Regions from separate parts of the Salipiger abyssi genome, predicted to be linked through region 2. Evidence: riboswitches for the same ligand, from Rfam matches in the RefSeq annotation. Region 2 holds a riboswitch; each other region holds the start of a gene.
What was found. A riboswitch is a leader RNA that binds a small molecule or an ion and turns the genes downstream of it on or off. The one in region 2 is predicted to bind cobalamin.
Positions count from the first base shown of each region.

Region 1: another riboswitch for cobalamin. It lies ahead of nrdH (glutaredoxin-like protein NrdH); the one in region 2 lies ahead of Ga0080574_RS07430 (DUF1636 family protein).
Region 3: another riboswitch for cobalamin. It lies ahead of Ga0080574_RS05675 (TonB-dependent receptor plug domain-containing protein); the one in region 2 lies ahead of Ga0080574_RS07430 (DUF1636 family protein).
Region 4: another riboswitch for cobalamin. It lies ahead of bluB (5,6-dimethylbenzimidazole synthase); the one in region 2 lies ahead of Ga0080574_RS07430 (DUF1636 family protein).

Region 1 covers NZ_CP015093.1:3,126,904-3,130,907, forward strand. Annotated here, with positions in the region: gene metH (methionine synthase) at 1-1,284, opposite strand, end outside; cobalamin riboswitch at 1,510-1,700, shown strand; gene nrdH (glutaredoxin-like protein NrdH) at 1,806-2,027, shown strand; gene nrdI (class Ib ribonucleoside-diphosphate reductase assembly flavoprotein NrdI) at 2,049-2,465, shown strand; gene nrdE (class 1b ribonucleoside-diphosphate reductase subunit alpha) at 2,534-4,004, shown strand, end outside.
Region 2 covers NZ_CP015093.1:793,184-797,187, reverse strand. Annotated here, with positions in the region: gene cobN (cobaltochelatase subunit CobN) at 1-922, opposite strand, end outside; gene cobW (cobalamin biosynthesis protein CobW) at 970-2,025, opposite strand; gene Ga0080574_RS07430 (DUF1636 family protein) at 2,022-2,435, opposite strand; cobalamin riboswitch at 2,531-2,746, opposite strand; tRNA gene Ga0080574_RS07425 (tRNA-Met) at 2,935-3,011, opposite strand; gene Ga0080574_RS07420 (hypothetical protein) at 3,197-3,598, shown strand; gene Ga0080574_RS07415 (DUF8689 domain-containing protein) at 3,634-4,004, opposite strand, start outside.
Region 3 covers NZ_CP015093.1:415,111-419,114, forward strand. Annotated here, with positions in the region: partial or broken gene selD (selenide, water dikinase SelD) at 1-209, shown strand, start outside; gene mnmH (tRNA 2-selenouridine(34) synthase MnmH) at 191-1,249, opposite strand; tRNA gene Ga0080574_RS05670 (tRNA-Phe) at 1,399-1,473, shown strand; cobalamin riboswitch at 1,718-1,909, shown strand; gene Ga0080574_RS05675 (TonB-dependent receptor plug domain-containing protein) at 2,047-3,990, shown strand; gene Ga0080574_RS05680 (ABC transporter substrate-binding protein) at 3,977-4,004, shown strand, end outside.
Region 4 covers NZ_CP015093.1:2,676,279-2,680,282, reverse strand. Annotated here, with positions in the region: gene Ga0080574_RS16525 (tripartite tricarboxylate transporter permease) at 1-1,466, shown strand, start outside; cobalamin riboswitch at 1,864-2,040, shown strand; gene bluB (5,6-dimethylbenzimidazole synthase) at 2,082-2,774, shown strand; gene Ga0080574_RS16515 (asparaginase) at 3,097-4,004, opposite strand, start outside.

The sequences.
Region 1 (4,004 bases), 1.9 Mb from region 2:
GATCATCGCCTGTTTGGAGTCGATGAGCCCCTCGTCCATGTTGATGTCGATGACCTGCGCGCCGTTCTCGACCTGATCGCGGGCCACGTCGAGCGCTGCGGCGTAATCGCCATTGGTGATCAGTTTCTTGAACCGTGCCGAGCCGGTGACGTTGGTGCGCTCGCCCACGTTCACGAAGGGGATGTCCTCGGTCAGCGTAAAGGGCTCCAGCCCGGAAAGCCGCATCAGCGGCGGCTGTTCGGGGATCTCGCGCGGGGGGTAGCCCTCGACGGCCTTGGCGATGGCTCGGATATGGTCATAGGTCGAGCCACAGCAGCCGCCGACGATGTTCAACAGTCCCTCGCGGGCAAAGCCCTCGATCTGCTCGGCCATCTGCTCGGGCGATTCGTCGTATTCGCCCATCTCGTTGGGCAGGCCGGCATTGGGATAGGCGCAGGTCATCGTGTCGGCGACGCCGGCGATCTCGGCCAGGTGCGGGCGCATCGCGGTGGCACCGAGCGCGCAGTTGAGCCCGATGGTGAACGGGTTGGCGTGGCGCACCGAATGCCAGAAGGCGGTGGGCGTCTGGCCCGAGAGCATGCGCCCGGAAAGGTCGGTGATCGTGCCCGAGATCATCACCGGCAGCCGCTCGCCGCGCTCGGCAAAGACCTCCTCACAGGCAAAGATCGCGGCCTTGGCGTTCAGCGTGTCGAAGATCGTCTCGATCAGCAGGATATCGGCGCCGCCGTCGATCAGCGCGCGCGCCTGCTGGCCATAGGCCTCGCGGAGCTGGTCGAATGTCACCGCGCGGAAGCCCGGGTTGTTCACGTCCGGCGAGATCGAGGCGGTGCGGTTGGTCGGCCCGAGCGCGCCGGCGACAAAGCGCGGGCGGCCATCCTCGGCCTCGGCCCGGTCCATCGCACGGCGGGCGATCTGTGCGCCCTGAAAGTTCAGGTCGTAGATCGCGTCCTCCATGCCGTAATCGGCCTGGGCGATGGTGGTGGAGGAAAAGGTGTTGGTCTCGGTGATATCCGCGCCGGCCATGGCGTATTGATAGTGAATCTCTTCGATGGCCTCGGGCTTGGTCAGGTTCAGGATGTCGTTGTTGCCCTGCTGCGGCTTGTCGGTGTCATGCGGCAGGTGGCAGGAACAGGCGCCGCCGCCGCAGCCCTGGAAATCGCCCTCGGACAGGCCGAGTTTCTGGATCTGCGTGCCCATGGCGCCGTCGAGGATGAGAATGCGGTCGCGGGCGGCATCGTAGAGACGGTCAAAGACGGGCGCGCGCTGCGGCTCGGGACGGGACATGCGGATGACTTCCTTTTGGTCCTTAAAGGCCCTCCGCTTACCGGCATTCCCCCCTCAAAGCCATTTCATAATTATCATTGTTATCATGAAAAACTTTCAAGCCGCGCTTCGCCCGCCTGTTTGGGGCTGAAAATGCAGGCACAGAAGGCGCGATCGGGCCTTGCCGGACGTGGCGGCATGACGTGAGATGGGCCGCTATATATTGACGGCGCCACATCCCTGTGATCAATATCCTGTAGTCTTGGTGCCCGCGTTTCGGTGCGGGTGAAAAGGGAAGTCCGGTGAAACACCGACGCTGCCCCCGCAACTGTAAGCGGTAAGTCAAAGCCCATCCCCACTGGCGTTTCGGCGTTGGGAAGGCGGGCCGAGGCGCTTGAGCCGTGAGCCAGGAGACCTGCCAGGACGACGACACGACACTGGGCGGTGGGTCCGGGAGCAGTGATTGGCGCGGGTTTCCGCGCCTGTCCGCGTCTCCCTTGCCGGCGCCCGCCAACAGGCAGACGACAGACAAGGGACACCCGATGAGCATCACCGTTTACTCCAAACCCGCCTGCGTGCAATGCACCGCCACCACCCGTGCGCTGGCCGCCAAGGGCATCGCCTTCGACCTGATCGACCTCACCGAAGATGCCGATGCGATGGCGCGGGTGACCGAGCTCGGCTATCGTCAGGCGCCGGTGGTGATGGCGGGTGACGATCACTGGGCCGGCTTCCGCCCCGACAAGATCAGCGCGCTGAGCTGAGCGCGACTCGGAGAGCACAGCATGGGCGGGCTGGTCTATTTCTCCTCGCGCTCGGGCAACACGCAGCGCTTCGTCTCCCGGCTCGGGCTGACGGCGCAGCGTATCCCCGTATCCTCCGAGGACGACATGCCCGCCCCGCGCGCGCCCTTTGTCCTGGTGACGCCCAGCTATGCCGATGGGCGGGGCCGGGGGGCGGTTCATAAACAGGTGATCCGGTTCCTCAACGATCCGGACACGAGGCAGCATCTCCGCGGCGTGATCGCCGGCGGCAACCGCAATTTCGGGGCGTTGTTCGCCCTGGCGGGCGATGTGGTGGCGCAGAAATGCGGCGTCCCCGTTCTCTACCGGTTCGAGCTGGCCGGCACAGAGACCGACATCGCCCGTGTCAGAGAAGGACTGGACAGGTTTTGGAAGACGCACTTCTCGACCGCGATCTGAACGACGCAGCCCCCGCCAAGGCGGTGCCGGCGGAATGGCAGGGTCTGGATTACCACGCGCTGAACGCGATGCTGAACCTCTATGACGACGAGGGGAAGATCCGCTTCGACGCCGACCGCATGGCCGCGCGGCAGTATTTCCTCCAGCATGTGAACCAGAACACGGTGTTCTTTCACTCGCTTGAGGAAAAGCTGCGCTATCTGGTCGATGAGGGCTACTACGAGGCCCATGTGCTGGGCCAGTATGACGACGCCTTCCTGGCAAAGATCTGGGATGCGGCCTACAAGATCAAGTTCCGCTTTCCGACCTTCCTCGGCGCGTTCAAATATTACACCAGCTACACGCTGAAGACCCGCGACGGGAAACGCTATCTGGAGCGGTTCGAGGACCGGGTGGTGATGGTCGCCCTGACGCTGGCACGCGGCGACGAGGCGCTGTCGATGCAGCTCATGCGCGAGATGCTGGGCGGCCGGTTCCAGCCCGCGACGCCCACGTTCCTCAATGCCGGCAAGGCGCAGCGCGGCGAGCTGATCTCGTGTTTCCTGCTGCGGCTCGAAGACAATATGGAAAGCATCGGGCGCGGCATCAACTCTGCGCTGCAACTGTCGAAGCGCGGCGGCGGCGTGGCGCTGATGCTGACCAATATCCGCGAGCACGGCGCGGCGATCAAAGGCATCGAGAACCAGTCCTCGGGCGTCATCCCGGTGATGAAGCTGCTTGAGGATTCCTTCAGCTACGCCAACCAGCTCGGCGCGCGGCAGGGCGCGGGGGCGGTCTATCTCAATGCCCACCACCCGGACATTCTGCGGTTCCTCGACACCAAGCGCGAGAATGCCGACGAAAAGATCCGTATCAAGACGCTGAGCCTCGGCGTGGTGATCCCCGACATCACCTTCGAGCTGGCGAAGAAGAACGACGACATGTACCTGTTCTCGCCGCATGACGTGGAGCGCGTCTATGGCAAGGCGTTCTCGGAGATCTCGGTCAGCGAGAAATATCACGAGATGGTGGATAACCCCAAGATCCGCAAGAAAAAGATCAACGCGCGGGCGTTCTTCCAGACCATCGCCGAGATCCAGTTCGAGAGCGGCTATCCCTATATCATGTTCGAGGACACGGTGAACCGCGAGAACCCGGTGGCCGGGCGCATCTCCATGTCGAACCTCTGCTCCGAGATCCTTCAGGTCAACGAGGCGTCGGAATTCAACGACGATCTCGGCTACAAGCATCTGGGCACGGATATCTCCTGCAATCTCGGCTCGCTCAATATCGCCAAGGCGATGGATGGCGGCGATCTCGGCGCCACGGTCGGCACCGCGGTGCGGGCGCTGAACGCGGTTTCCGAGATGTCGTCGATCGACTCAGTGCCCTCGGTGCGGCGCGGCAATGACGAGAGCCATGCCATCGGGCTCGGCCAGATGAACCTGCACGGCTTCCTTGCGCGCGAGCGGATCCATTACGGCTCGCCCGAGGGGATCGACTTTACCAATATCTATTTCGCCACCGTGCTCTATCACTGCCTGCGCGCGTCGAATGCGC
Region 2 (4,004 bases):
CCGCCTCCGACCAGGCCTTGCGGTCGGAGGTCGCCAGCGCCACCTGAAACACCGGCACGCCACCGGCGTCGAGCGGCGAGCTGCCCGTGCTGCCGATGCCGGAAAAGGCGGTGGCGTTGACGATGGCATCGGGAGCGAGCTGCGCCACCTGCCGGCGCAGCCAGCCCGCCGCGTCGGGCGATTTGAGCGAGGGCGCGAAAAGCCCCATCACACCATAGCCGCGCGCCCGGAACGCCGCCGCCAGCGTCTCCAGCGGCGCGAGATCGTCGGCGACGAGATAGGAGCGGTAAAAGACCAGCAGCACGCGCGGCGCGTTGTCGCTTTCGGCGCGCGCGGGCAGGAGCAGCGGGCAGCAGACCCCGTGTTCGGGCAGCCAGGCGCCGACCTCGGGCACATGTTTGGCGCCGCGCACCGGCCCGGCATAGAGCCCCGCCGCCAGCGCGAGCTGCGCCAGTGCCGCCTGCGCCGCCACCACGCCGCCCGCATCGCAGAGCTGGGCGAGGCGCCGCAGGGTCGAGACCGGCACGGTGGACTGCGCATCGAGGCGCGGATCGGGGCGTCCGTCGGCGGGCAGCACCGCCAGCGCGATGCCCCTGCGCTCGGCCAGCGCGCGCACCTGTTGCAGCCCGTAGGCCCAGTAGGGCATGCCGCCGATCAGCCGGATCAGGATGCCCTTGGCGCCCTCCAGCGTCTGCTCGACATAGGTGTCGACCGAGAGCGGATGTTTCAGCGCCGCAAGACTTGCCAGCCGCAGCGTCGGCAGCCGTCCCTCGCGCCCGCCGCCGCGATGCCAGGCGCCGGCAAAGGCGCCGAGATCGCTGTCGGAGAAGGACAGCACCACCAGATCCGCCGGGCTCTGGCCCAGGTCGGTCGGGGTCTCGGTTTCTTCGAGCCCGTGGCTTTCGCGAAAGAGGATGTGCATCGCTGGCTCCGGTCGCGCCGGGGGGGGAGGCCCCCGGCGCCCTCAGGTCATTCCGCCGCTTCGGAGATCGCGCCCAGCACGGCGGAGATCGCCGCCGGGTCGATATCGTCATGCTCTGCGATCACCACAAGCTGGCCCCGGCGCGGCTCGTCTGACCCCCAGGGGCGGTCGTACTGGTGACGCACACGCGCGCCCACCGCCTGCACCAGCAGCCGCATGGGCTTGCCCGCGACCGCAGCATAACCCTTGACGCGCAGGACGTTGCGTTCCCGCGCCAGGGTTTCGATGGCGCCGACCAGCGCCGCCGGATCGGCCAGCTCGGGGATCTCCACCACCACCGAATCGAAATCGTCATGGTCGTGGGGCGCGGCGCCGTCGTGATGGCTGGGCCTGGCGTCCATGTCGTCTTCGGCGGCGGCCTCCAGCCCCAGGATCACCCGCGGATCGACCACGCCCTCGGCCACCTCGACCACCGGGATCGGGCGCGGCGCCTCGGCGGCGATCACCGCCTTGGCCTGCGCCACGCCTTCGGGGCCGGCGAGGTCGGGCTTGGTCAGCAGCACGATATCGGCGCAGGAGATCTGATCCTCGAACACCTCCGAAAGCGGGGTCTCGTGGTCGAGACTGTCATCGGCGGCGCGCTGGGCATCGACCCGTGCCACATCCGGCGCAAAGCGCCCCGCCGCCACCGCCTCGGCATCGGCCAGCGCGATCACCCCGTCCACGGTGATGCGCGAGCGGATATCGGGCCAGTCGAAAGCCTTGAGCAGCGGCTTCGGCAGCGCCAGCCCGCTGGTCTCGATCAGGATGTGATCGGGGCGCGGGTCGAGCGCCATCAGCGCCTCGATGGTGGGGATGAAGTCGTCGGCCACGGTGCAGCAGATGCAGCCATTGGCCAGTTCCATGATGTTCTCCGCCGGGCAGTCGGGGATGGCGCAGCTCTTGAGGATCTCGCCATCGACGCCGACATCGCCGAATTCGTTGACCACCACGGCGAGCCGCTTGCCGCCGGGGTTGCGCATCAGCTCGCGCACGAGCGTGGTCTTGCCCGAGCCGAGAAAGCCGGTGATGACGGTGACGGGGAGTTTTGCGAGATTGCTCATTGGTCGGCCTCCTGAAGCGGATCGGAAAAGACGGCGGGGGGAATGCGGGCGATGCAGTTGCGCTTGAAATGCTCCGGACGCTGGCGCCAGGGGATCAGCCCGTCAGCCGTGGCGTGGTAGCGCTCCAGCCCGTCGAGCAGCGGCTCCAGCGGGCCGCCCTCGTCGAGATTGCCGTAGAGATAGGTCCAGCGCGTGCCGCCGCGCAGGGCGACGCTGCAACCGTGATCGCAGTTCTGCATGCAGTCGACGGCGCGCAGCGTGACGCCCTCGGGCAGCGTTGCGTCGCTCAGCCTGTCATAGAGCCGGCGTCCGGGCCGGCGCGCATCCGCCGGCGCCGCGCCGCCACGGCGGCATTTGATGCAGACCAGCAGCTCGGTCTGCGCGGGCGGCGATAGGGCCGCGTCTGTCATGTTGTTCGGTCCCATGTATCATGGGACGCGGGTCAGATGGCGGGAGGAGTCCGTTCGCGAACAGCGTTCCCGACACCGGAACACCCCGTCCGGTTGCAAGTCGTCTTACGCTGGCAGGTCTCCCGGCTTGCGGATTTCAGAGCGCCTTTCGGCCTCTCCTGCGGTTGCCCATCCTTCCCGGCACGATGCCAGTGGCTTTGGGCGACCTCTCCGGTCACGGTCGCGGGGGCGGCTGTGCTTGACCCGGTTGCCCGGGCTGGCACATTCCCTTTTCACCTGTTCTCACAGGCACCAGCGTGCCGGCAGTTGCGCCCGATTGCGCCGCATTGTCAAGCCGGTGGGGTCTGTGGACACCTGCGGCATGGTTGCGGCATCCGGGTGTCGGCGCGAGCACGGGCATCGGGCAAGCGTGATCGCGTCCGCAAAAGGCGATTTGACCGACTTGGCGCCGGACAGCGCGACTTGCGAAGCTCGCGAACAAAGATTTTCGGGGGGGAAATGGTAGCGGAGGAGGGACTTGAACCCCCGACACGCGGATTATGATTCCGCTGCTCTAACCAACTGAGCTACTCCGCCAAACCGTGGAGCGGTGGGTATGATAGCGGGGGCGAACCGTCAAGCGGAAAAATGCGGGTTTCCGCGCCAAAACGCCGCCAGTCGCCAGAGGTGCTGCTCGTCCCGATACGTGCCGATGATTTTCGTTCGTGACGGCGCCGAAACGGGGTATGATCGGCTTCCGAAACGGAAGGGGAGGAGACAGGATGAAACGCAATATCAGGTCTTTGGCGCTCGGCATGGCGCTGGTTACGGCATGGCCGGCGCTGGCGGCGGCGCAGATGGTCAGCGATGTGCATTTCCCGAAAGGGCAGTACGGCACGCATGTCGGCGGCGAGGTGACGGGGCACGATTACCACGATTACAGGCTGGGCGCCGGGCAGGGGCAGGAGATGTTCGTCGAGCTCGACAGTTCCGGCTCGGCCTATTTCAACATCCTGCCGCCCGGCAGCGACAACGTGGCGATTTATAACAGCTCGATCAACGGCAACGCGACGACGGTCGAATTGCCCGAGAAGGGCACTTACACCATTCGCGTCTATCTCATGGGCAATGACCAGGACGCCGGCAAGACCGTGGCATACGAGCTCGACCTGTCGATCCAGTGAACAGGGGCGCGCGGCGCGGCAGCGCCGGCGCCGCGTTATTTCACGATCGTCTCGTCGCGCACGAACATGTTCGCCCAGGCGCGATCCACCAGCTCGGGCGTCATCTTGTAGGGCAGGCCTTCGAAGTCGCAGACCGAGATCATCTGGTCGATCAGGAACAGCGGCTGGTAGTTGGCGTAGACATTGTCGATCGAGGGATATTTCGTCTTGAGCAGGTGCACCAGCGATGCCTCGTCGAGCTGCATTTTGCGTTTGCGGGCGACCAGCGCGAAGATCTTGAGGAAATCCTCCTGGTTCGGGCCGTCGATCTTGATCTTGAAGAAGATCCTCCGCAGCGCCGCCTTGTCGAAGATCTCGTTGGGGTGGAAGTTGGTCGAGAAGATCACAAGCGTGTCGAAGGGCACCT
Region 3 (4,004 bases), 380 kb from region 2:
CTCTATCCAAAGAACCGCGCCGCCGTCCCCGGGCTGAGCGCCGAGAGCCCCCGCGCCGATCTGCTCTTCGATCCGCAGACCGCCGGGGGCTGCTCGCGGCGATCCCGGACGGCGCCGCACGCGTGGCCGAGCTGCGCGCGCTCGGCTTCGGGGCGGCGGTGATCGGCAGGATCTCCGGCGACTGGCCCGGTCACATCTCGATCGTCTGAAGCCTCTCGGCGATGCGGTCGGCCAGCGTATCGAGCGCCGCCTCGTCCAGCGCCGGCGTCCCGAACCGGTCCAGCACGCGCGGCGCGAAGACCGTCCTGGATTTCTCATAGGCCGGGTCGTAGTGATCCTCGGCCAGCGAGCGACACAGCGCCCGCCGCTCGCCCGCGTCGATCAGCGCGCCCCAGCGATCCACCAGCGCATGGCCGCGATGAAAGCGCAGCGGGTCGAGCATCTGCTTCAGTCGCGCCCCGTCCGAGAGGATGTCGTCATAGGCGGCATCGAGATACGCCGCCCGCGCGTCCAGAGGTGCCGTGACCTCGATCCAGGGCGCCTGTTTCATCGCCTCCCAGAGCGAGGGCGGCAGCAGGATCTGCCCGATCTTGCTGCTCTCCGCCTCCACCAGCACCGGGCGCGCCGGATCGAGCGCGCTCAGCGCCTGCGCCAGCCCGGTCTCGAAGCCCTTCTGGCTCGGCTGCCCGCCCGGCATCTCGCCCAGCAACGAGCCGCGATGCCGCGCCAGCCCCTCCAGATCGACCACCTGCACCCCGCGCGCCGCCAGACGCGGCAACAGCGCGGTCTTGGCGGTGCCGGTATAGCCGCCGAGCTGGATCAGCCGATACGGCAGCGGGCTGTCGTAAAGCGCCCCCGTCACCAGCCGTCTGTATGTGCGATAGCCGCCCTCCACCGCCTCGGCACGCCAGCCGATCTGTTGCAGCATCCATGCGAAGGAGCCCGAGCGCTGCCCGCCGCGCCAGCAATAGACCAGCGGTCGCCAGCCGCCCTCGTGATGCGCCAGCGGCCCCTCGATATGGGCGGCGGCATTGCGGAACACCAGCGCGGCACCGAGCTTGCGGGCGAGAAACGGGCTCTCCTGCTTGTAGATCGTACCGACGCGGGCGCGTTCCTCATTGTCGAGCACCGGCAGGTTGATGGCGCCGGGCACGTGATCCTCGGCGAATTCCGCCGGGCTGCGCACGTCGATCACGGTGTCGAACCCGTGGTCGAGCAGAGCGGAAAGGGAGAGAAAGGAGCGCGCCATAGGGTCAGATCTACCCTGCCCCCGGGACGGAGAAAAGCCGGATCGCGCAAAGCTCGGCATGATACGGTTTTTTCGTCGAAAACCCTCTGGACACCGGCGCGGCGCTCGGCTATCCCCCCTGCACCCGAAGGGCGCTGCCCTTCTCCCGTGCCCGGGTAGCTCAGGGGTAGAGCAGTGGATTGAAAATCCTCGTGTCGGTGGTTCGATTCCGCCCCCGGGCACCATTAATAAAACCCTGTATCGATGTGTTTTGCGGCTACCCGAGCCCCTTGGAACACGGCGCCCGCTCGTCGTTACCGATGCGTTCGATCAGTCATCGTTGCGTTGATCGCCACGAACTAGGCCCCCCGTCTACATCGGCGCCCGCAGAAAACATCGGCGTCGAGCTTGAGCGGCTCCGCCCTGTTGTCCGCGCTCGCGATGTGTGTTGCGGCCCAACACGGCCCTTGCGCGATAGCGCCCGGCAAAGTATGCGATATGCGCCTTGGTTCCGGGCCAGATGTCCGGAGAATAGGGAACGCGGTGCAAATCCGCGACTGCCCCCGCAACTGTGAGCGGCGAGCGTCATCGGTATCATGCCACTGGGCGAGCAGGCCCGGGAAGGCCCGACCGGCGCTGTGACCCGCAAGTCAGGAGACCTGCCAGGGTGATCACCCTCCCCATGCGCGGGGCGCGCCTTGGGAACGGTCCTTCCGTTCGTGGTGACATGACGCACCGTTCGCGCGAGGGGCCAGCCTTTCCAGCGAGCATCACCGCATAGCCCCGCCCAGGGGCCGACAAGGAAAGGACCGCCGTCCATGAAGAAGATCCTCGGATCCGTCTCTGCGCTGGCGCTCGGCAGCCTCCCGCTGCACGCGCAGGACAATGCAGCCTATGAACTGCCGCCGATCACCATCTATGTGGGCTACGAGGCCACCACCCCGCTCCAGACCGGCGTCAGCGTGGATGTGCTGACCGAGGAAGATCTGGAGCGCGACGGCGACACCCGGGTCATCGACATCCTCGCCCGCCAGCCCGGCGTCTCGATCCGCTCGAACGGGCCGCTCGGCACCAATGCCGGGATCACCATCCGCGGCGTGTCGCAGCAGAACATCGCCGTGCGCATCGACGGCATCGACGTGTCGGATCCGGCGGCCACCCAGGTGGCCTATGATTTCGGCGGGCTCACCGCCGGCGATATCAGCCAGATCGAGATCCTGCGCGGCTCGCAATCGGCGCTGTTCGGTTCCGAGGCGATCGGCGGCGTGGTCAATATCACCACCAAACGCGCAAGCCGCGACGGGCTCAGCGCCGATGTCTTCGCCGAATACGGCAGCCACGACACGCTGCGCAGCGCCGCGACACTCTACAATCGCGGTGAGGGGCACGAGACCGCCGTGACGCTGTCCTATGTCTCGACCGACGGGTTTTCCGCGGCGGATGAGGACGGGCTGAATTACGGCACCGCCAACCCCAACGACAAGAACGACGAAGAGGACGGCTACGAGGCGCGGCGCCTGAGCTTTTCGGGCCATTACGATCTGGGCGGCGGTGCCGCCGAGCTGAGCCTTTCGGGCTTCTACGAAGAAGCGAAATACGATTACGACGAAAACAGCAGCGGCCGGGTCTTCGACGGCTCGCCCGACGATGTTGTCGACAGCGAAAAGACCGGCCTGCGCGCCGCCCTCGCCTTTGCCACCGGCGGCGTCGATCACGAGATCTCGGCCACCTGGTTCCGGAGCGACCGCGCCCTGCACGGCACCTCGCTCGACAGCTCTGCGCCCGACACGCCGCCCTATACGGGCACGCCCTACCCGTTCCGCTTCGAATACGAGGGCACGCGCCAGACCTACCGCTATCAGGCGGGCTTCGATCTTGGTGCCACCACCCGCGCGGTGGTCGGAGCCGAGCGCAGCATCGAGACCTATGAGGACAAGATCGCCGGCGCATCGAGTTTCGGCCCCTATGGCAGCTCGCAGGATCAGGAGACCACGGTGACCTCGCTGTTTTCCGAGTTCACCTTCACGCCGAGCGAGAATATCGACCTGAGCTTTGCGCTGCGCCACGACGATCACTCGGAATTCGGCGGCCACACCACCGGGCGGCTCTCCGGCGTCTGGCGCGCCCGGCCCGACCTGAGCCTGCGCGCCAACCTCGCGACCGGCTATCGCGCACCCTCCAACTACGAGCTCTACGATGCCTATTCCGGCAATGCCGGGCTCGACCCGGAGACCTCGGTCAGCTTCGACCTCGGCGTCGAGAAGCGCTTTGGCGATACCGCCTGGCTGAGCGCCACCGCGTTCTGGATCGAAGCCGAAGACATCATCGACTACTCCTATACGAGCTACGCCTATGTGCAGGCGGACGGAACCAGCACCCGCCGCGGCATCGAACTGGCCGGGGCCTATGAGCTGCGCCCGGGCCTGACGCTCGACGGCAGCTATACCTGGACCGACAGCTTTTCGTCGGTGTCGCTGGACAGCTCCGGCTGGCAGGCCTCGGTGCCCGAGCATGTCTTTGCGCTGGGGCTGAGCGCGGATATCACCGACCGCGCCCGCATCTCGGTAAACGGCCTTTACGAGGCCGACCGCGAAGGGCTCGACGATTACGGGCTGGTGAATTCCTCCTTCACCTATGACGTCACCGACACCGCCCAGGCCTATCTGCGGGTCGAGAACCTCTTCGACGAGGATTACCAGACCGCGCCGGGCTACGGACAGTCCGACCGTGCCTGGTATTTCGGGGTCCGTGCGAGCTTCTAGGCGCATAGCGCTGG
Region 4 (4,004 bases), 1.9 Mb from region 2:
TTCTTCTGGTGGGGCTGGGCACCTTCCTCGGTGTCTATATCGGCGCGATCCCTGGCCTGTCGGTCACCATGGCGGTGTCGATCCTGATCTCTTTCACCTTTTCCTGGGATGTCTACCCGGCGATCTCGCTGATGGTCGGCATCTACATGGGCGGCGTCTATGGCGGCTCGCGCACGGCGATCTTGCTGAACATTCCCGGCGCGCCCTCGGCCATCGCCACGGCCATGGACGGCTATCCCATGGCACAGCGCGGCGAGGCCGGCGAGGCCATCGGCGTCACCACCGTCATGTCCTTCTTCGGCGGGCTCGTGGGGATTGCCGTTCTGGCGCTGGCGGCGCCCTTTGTCGCCGAGTTCGCGCTGACCTTCCAGCCGCGTGACTACATGCTGCTCGCGGTGCTGGGCATCCTGCTGGTGGGCTCGCTTTCCGCCGGCAGCCTGCTCAAGGGCATCTTCGCCGGCGCGCTCGGCATCGCCATCGGCGCGGTGGGCCGCGACCCGCTGACCTTTGCCGAACGCTTCACCTTCGATTTTCAGATCATGGAGGGCGGCATCTCCTTCATCGCGGTGATGATCGGCATGTTCGGCATCTCCGAAGCGCTGCTGCAACTCCACCATGTCGGCGCCGACGCGATGCGTCAGAAGATCGACCGCATCATACCGTCCTGGTCCACCGTGCGGAAATATCTGCCGCTGTCGCTGCAAACCTCGTCGATCGGCGTCATCATCGGCGCCCTACCCGGCACCGGCGGCGACATCGCGGCGCTCATGGCCTACGACCACGCCAAGCGCGTGACGAAAAAGCCGACACGCCCCTTCGGCACCGGTGCCATGGAAGGGCTGGTGGCGCCCGAGACGGCGAACAATGCCGCGGTGGGCGGGGCCTTCGTGCCGATGATGACGCTGGGCATCCCCGGCGACGCGGTGACCGCGATCATGATCGGGGCGCTTTTCATCCACGGGCTGAACCCCGGCCCGATGCTCATGGTCGATCAACCGCAGATGTTCTGGTTCATCGTCGGCGCGCTGCTGACCGCCAATGTCTTTATCCTGATCTGCGGCCTGACCGGCATCAAACTCTTCACCAAGATCGTCGAGATGCCGCGCGCGGTGCTGATCCCGCTCATCATGCTGCTGTCGGTGGTGGGCGCCTATGCGGTCAACAACTCGGTCACAGATGTCTACTGGATGCTGGGCTTTGGCGTCTTCGGTTATTTCATGCGGCATTACGGCTATCCGCTGGGGCCGGTGATCCTGGGTGTGATCCTGTCGCGGCTGCTCGACGACAACTGGCGCCGGGCGATCATCTCCGAGCGCGAAGACCTCGGCGCCTTCTTCGCGGGCATCTTGACCAGCCCGCTGTCGCTGACGCTGCTGCTGGTCTGCATCGTGATCCTCCTGTCCCAGACCCCGCTGTTCACACTGCTGAAATCCCGGGTATCGAAAGAGACCGGGGATCAACTCTAGGCGCGCGCTGCGCACCTGAATCCGGCTTCCAAGGGTGGCCGAACAGGGCTGATTTACGGCACGGCTCGGCCGTGCCGTTTTTCACAAACAGGGTCAGCACCGGCCTTTGTGGTTATCGACATGCGCCTGCCACAAGAGAGTTCACGACCGATTGCCACGCAGGTCAGAGCACGGCTGAGCGTCGGGGCCATCCACTTGGCGGAACCAAGGTCGTAAGTGGGCTCGAAGCTGACTGATCGCTCTGCGGCGGTCGGTATGGTTTCAGGGTGCGGCATCGCCGCTCTTTCCGACCGATAGTGGTCAGTCGCGCTGAGCACCGGGCGCTGCCACACCCGGCCCCGAGCTATCTGCATACCGTTCGAGATTGAATGTCCGTTTGCGTGCCGCGCACAGTCGCGAGATAAGGACATCATCAGGTGCCCCCTTGGGGGAGAATCGGGAAGCCGGTGCAAATCCGGCGCGGGCCCGCCGCTGTATCGGGGATCGTTTGGCAGAAGCCACTGGGCAACGCCCGGGAAGGCGCCAGGACGAGAGGATCCGGAGCCAGAAGACCGGCCTGGTGTCATTGCGCCTCGGGGTGGAGCCCGTGGCGCTTTGAAATATGCGAGGCCCGATATGCCCCCCGATCCGTCCGCCAGAACTGTGCTTCCGCAGCCCGCCCGCCGGTTTGACGAACAGGAACGTCAGGCGCTTTACGATATCATCAATGCCCGCCGCGACGTTCGGAACGAGTTCCGGCCCGATCCGGTCGATCCCGACGCCCTTTGGCGCATTCTCGCGGCCGCGCATGCCGCGCCGTCGGTCGGCTTCATGCAGCCATGGGATTTCCTGCTGATCCGCGACCCGGAGCTGCGCGCCTGCGTGCATGCCGCCTTTCTCCGCGCCAATGCCGAGGCGGAAGAACTGTTCGACGGAGACCGCAAGGCGCTTTACCGGTCGCTGAAGCTCGAAGGCATCCTGACCTCTCCGCTAAACATCTGCGTGACCTGCGACCGGACCCGTGGCGGGAAGGTCGTACTGGGCCGGACCCATAACAGCGACATGGATCTCTATTCGACGGTCTGCGCCGTCCAGAACCTCTGGCTGGCCGCCCGTGCGGAAGGCGTGGGGATCGGCTGGGTTTCGATCTTTCGACCGGAGGATCTTCGCGGCCTGCTGGGCATCCCGGATCACGTTGAAATCGTTGCTTACCTTTGTGCCGGATATGTCGATGAACTCTACACGACGCCGGAGCTCGAAGCCCGCGGCTGGCGCAAGAGGCTGGAACTCGAAAGCGTGATTCATGAAAACGGCTGGCCCGCAACGTAGCCGCAGGCAAGCGTTGACGCGATCCGCCACGCCACATGCGCCCCGGCACAAACGAGACCAAGAGCCAGGCAGAAAACTCCATCCAGCCCCTTCTGACCGAAGGGGCCTGCGGCCTTTGCACACCCGTCATCGAATGCACGCGACACCGATCTGGTCCGCTATTCGACCGATCAAGACGACACTTCGCGCTCAAAGGCCTCCCCCCGGGACGCCGCTGCGAACAACCTCTTGCGAAACCACATCTCATGTCAGCCGCTATGCAACGACATCGCGCGTCGCAGCCCAACGGGGGCCGCCCTGACACGCATCCAGGATAAGACACCTAGCTTGCCCCTGCTCCGCGAATTTTTGCAGTCAACTCGGCTGCCGTCAGGCCAGCCCCCAGAAGAGCGCTCATCAGCAGGCGTGCCTTGATGGGCGACAGGCTCCCGGAGAAATATGCGCCCGCAGCGGCGAGGGAACAGCCGCCCGAATCTCGCCCGTATACCGGCAACGTGCGCCCTTCGGGACAGCGCGACGCCACGATGACGGGGATATTGTGCGTGCTCAGCCGGCGCACCGCATCTGCAAAGCCGCGGGGCGCATTTCCACGGCCGAAAGCGGCGAGGACCACGGCCTTGACCCCGCTCTGAAGACAGAAATCAAGATATTCGGGAGAGCTCCCAAGACCCAGCAGCATCAGCTCGACGCGGCTTTCCAGCCGTTTTGTGGCAACATGTACCCGCTGGGTCGGGCGGCGATAGAGATAGACCTCACCGCCATCGACCTCCCCCAGCTTGCCGAGCCCGGCCGACCGGAACGCATCGACGCGCGACGTGTGGGTCTTGCTCACCTCGCGGGCCGCATGGATATCGCCTTCGAACAGCACAACGGTGCCGATGCCACGCAGGGCATCGCTTGCCGCACAGCGAATGGCATCGGCGATGTTTCTCGGGCCGTCGGTGTCCGGTTCACCTGCATGTCTCTGTGCACCGGTGAAAACGACCGGCTTTTCGGACGTCACGAGAATGTCGGAGAGATAGGCGCTCTCTTCCATGGTGTCTGTGCCGTGGGTGACCACGACGCCAACCACTTCCGGGTTTTCAAGTATCGCGGCAATGCGTCGGCACAGGCGATGGGCCATACCGAGATCGAGCGCATAGCTGCCCAGGGCGCCAAATGCCTCCTCCCGAACCGAAATGCCCTCCGGTCTGCTGTGCAGGCGGGCGAGCAAATCGTGACCGGACAGGT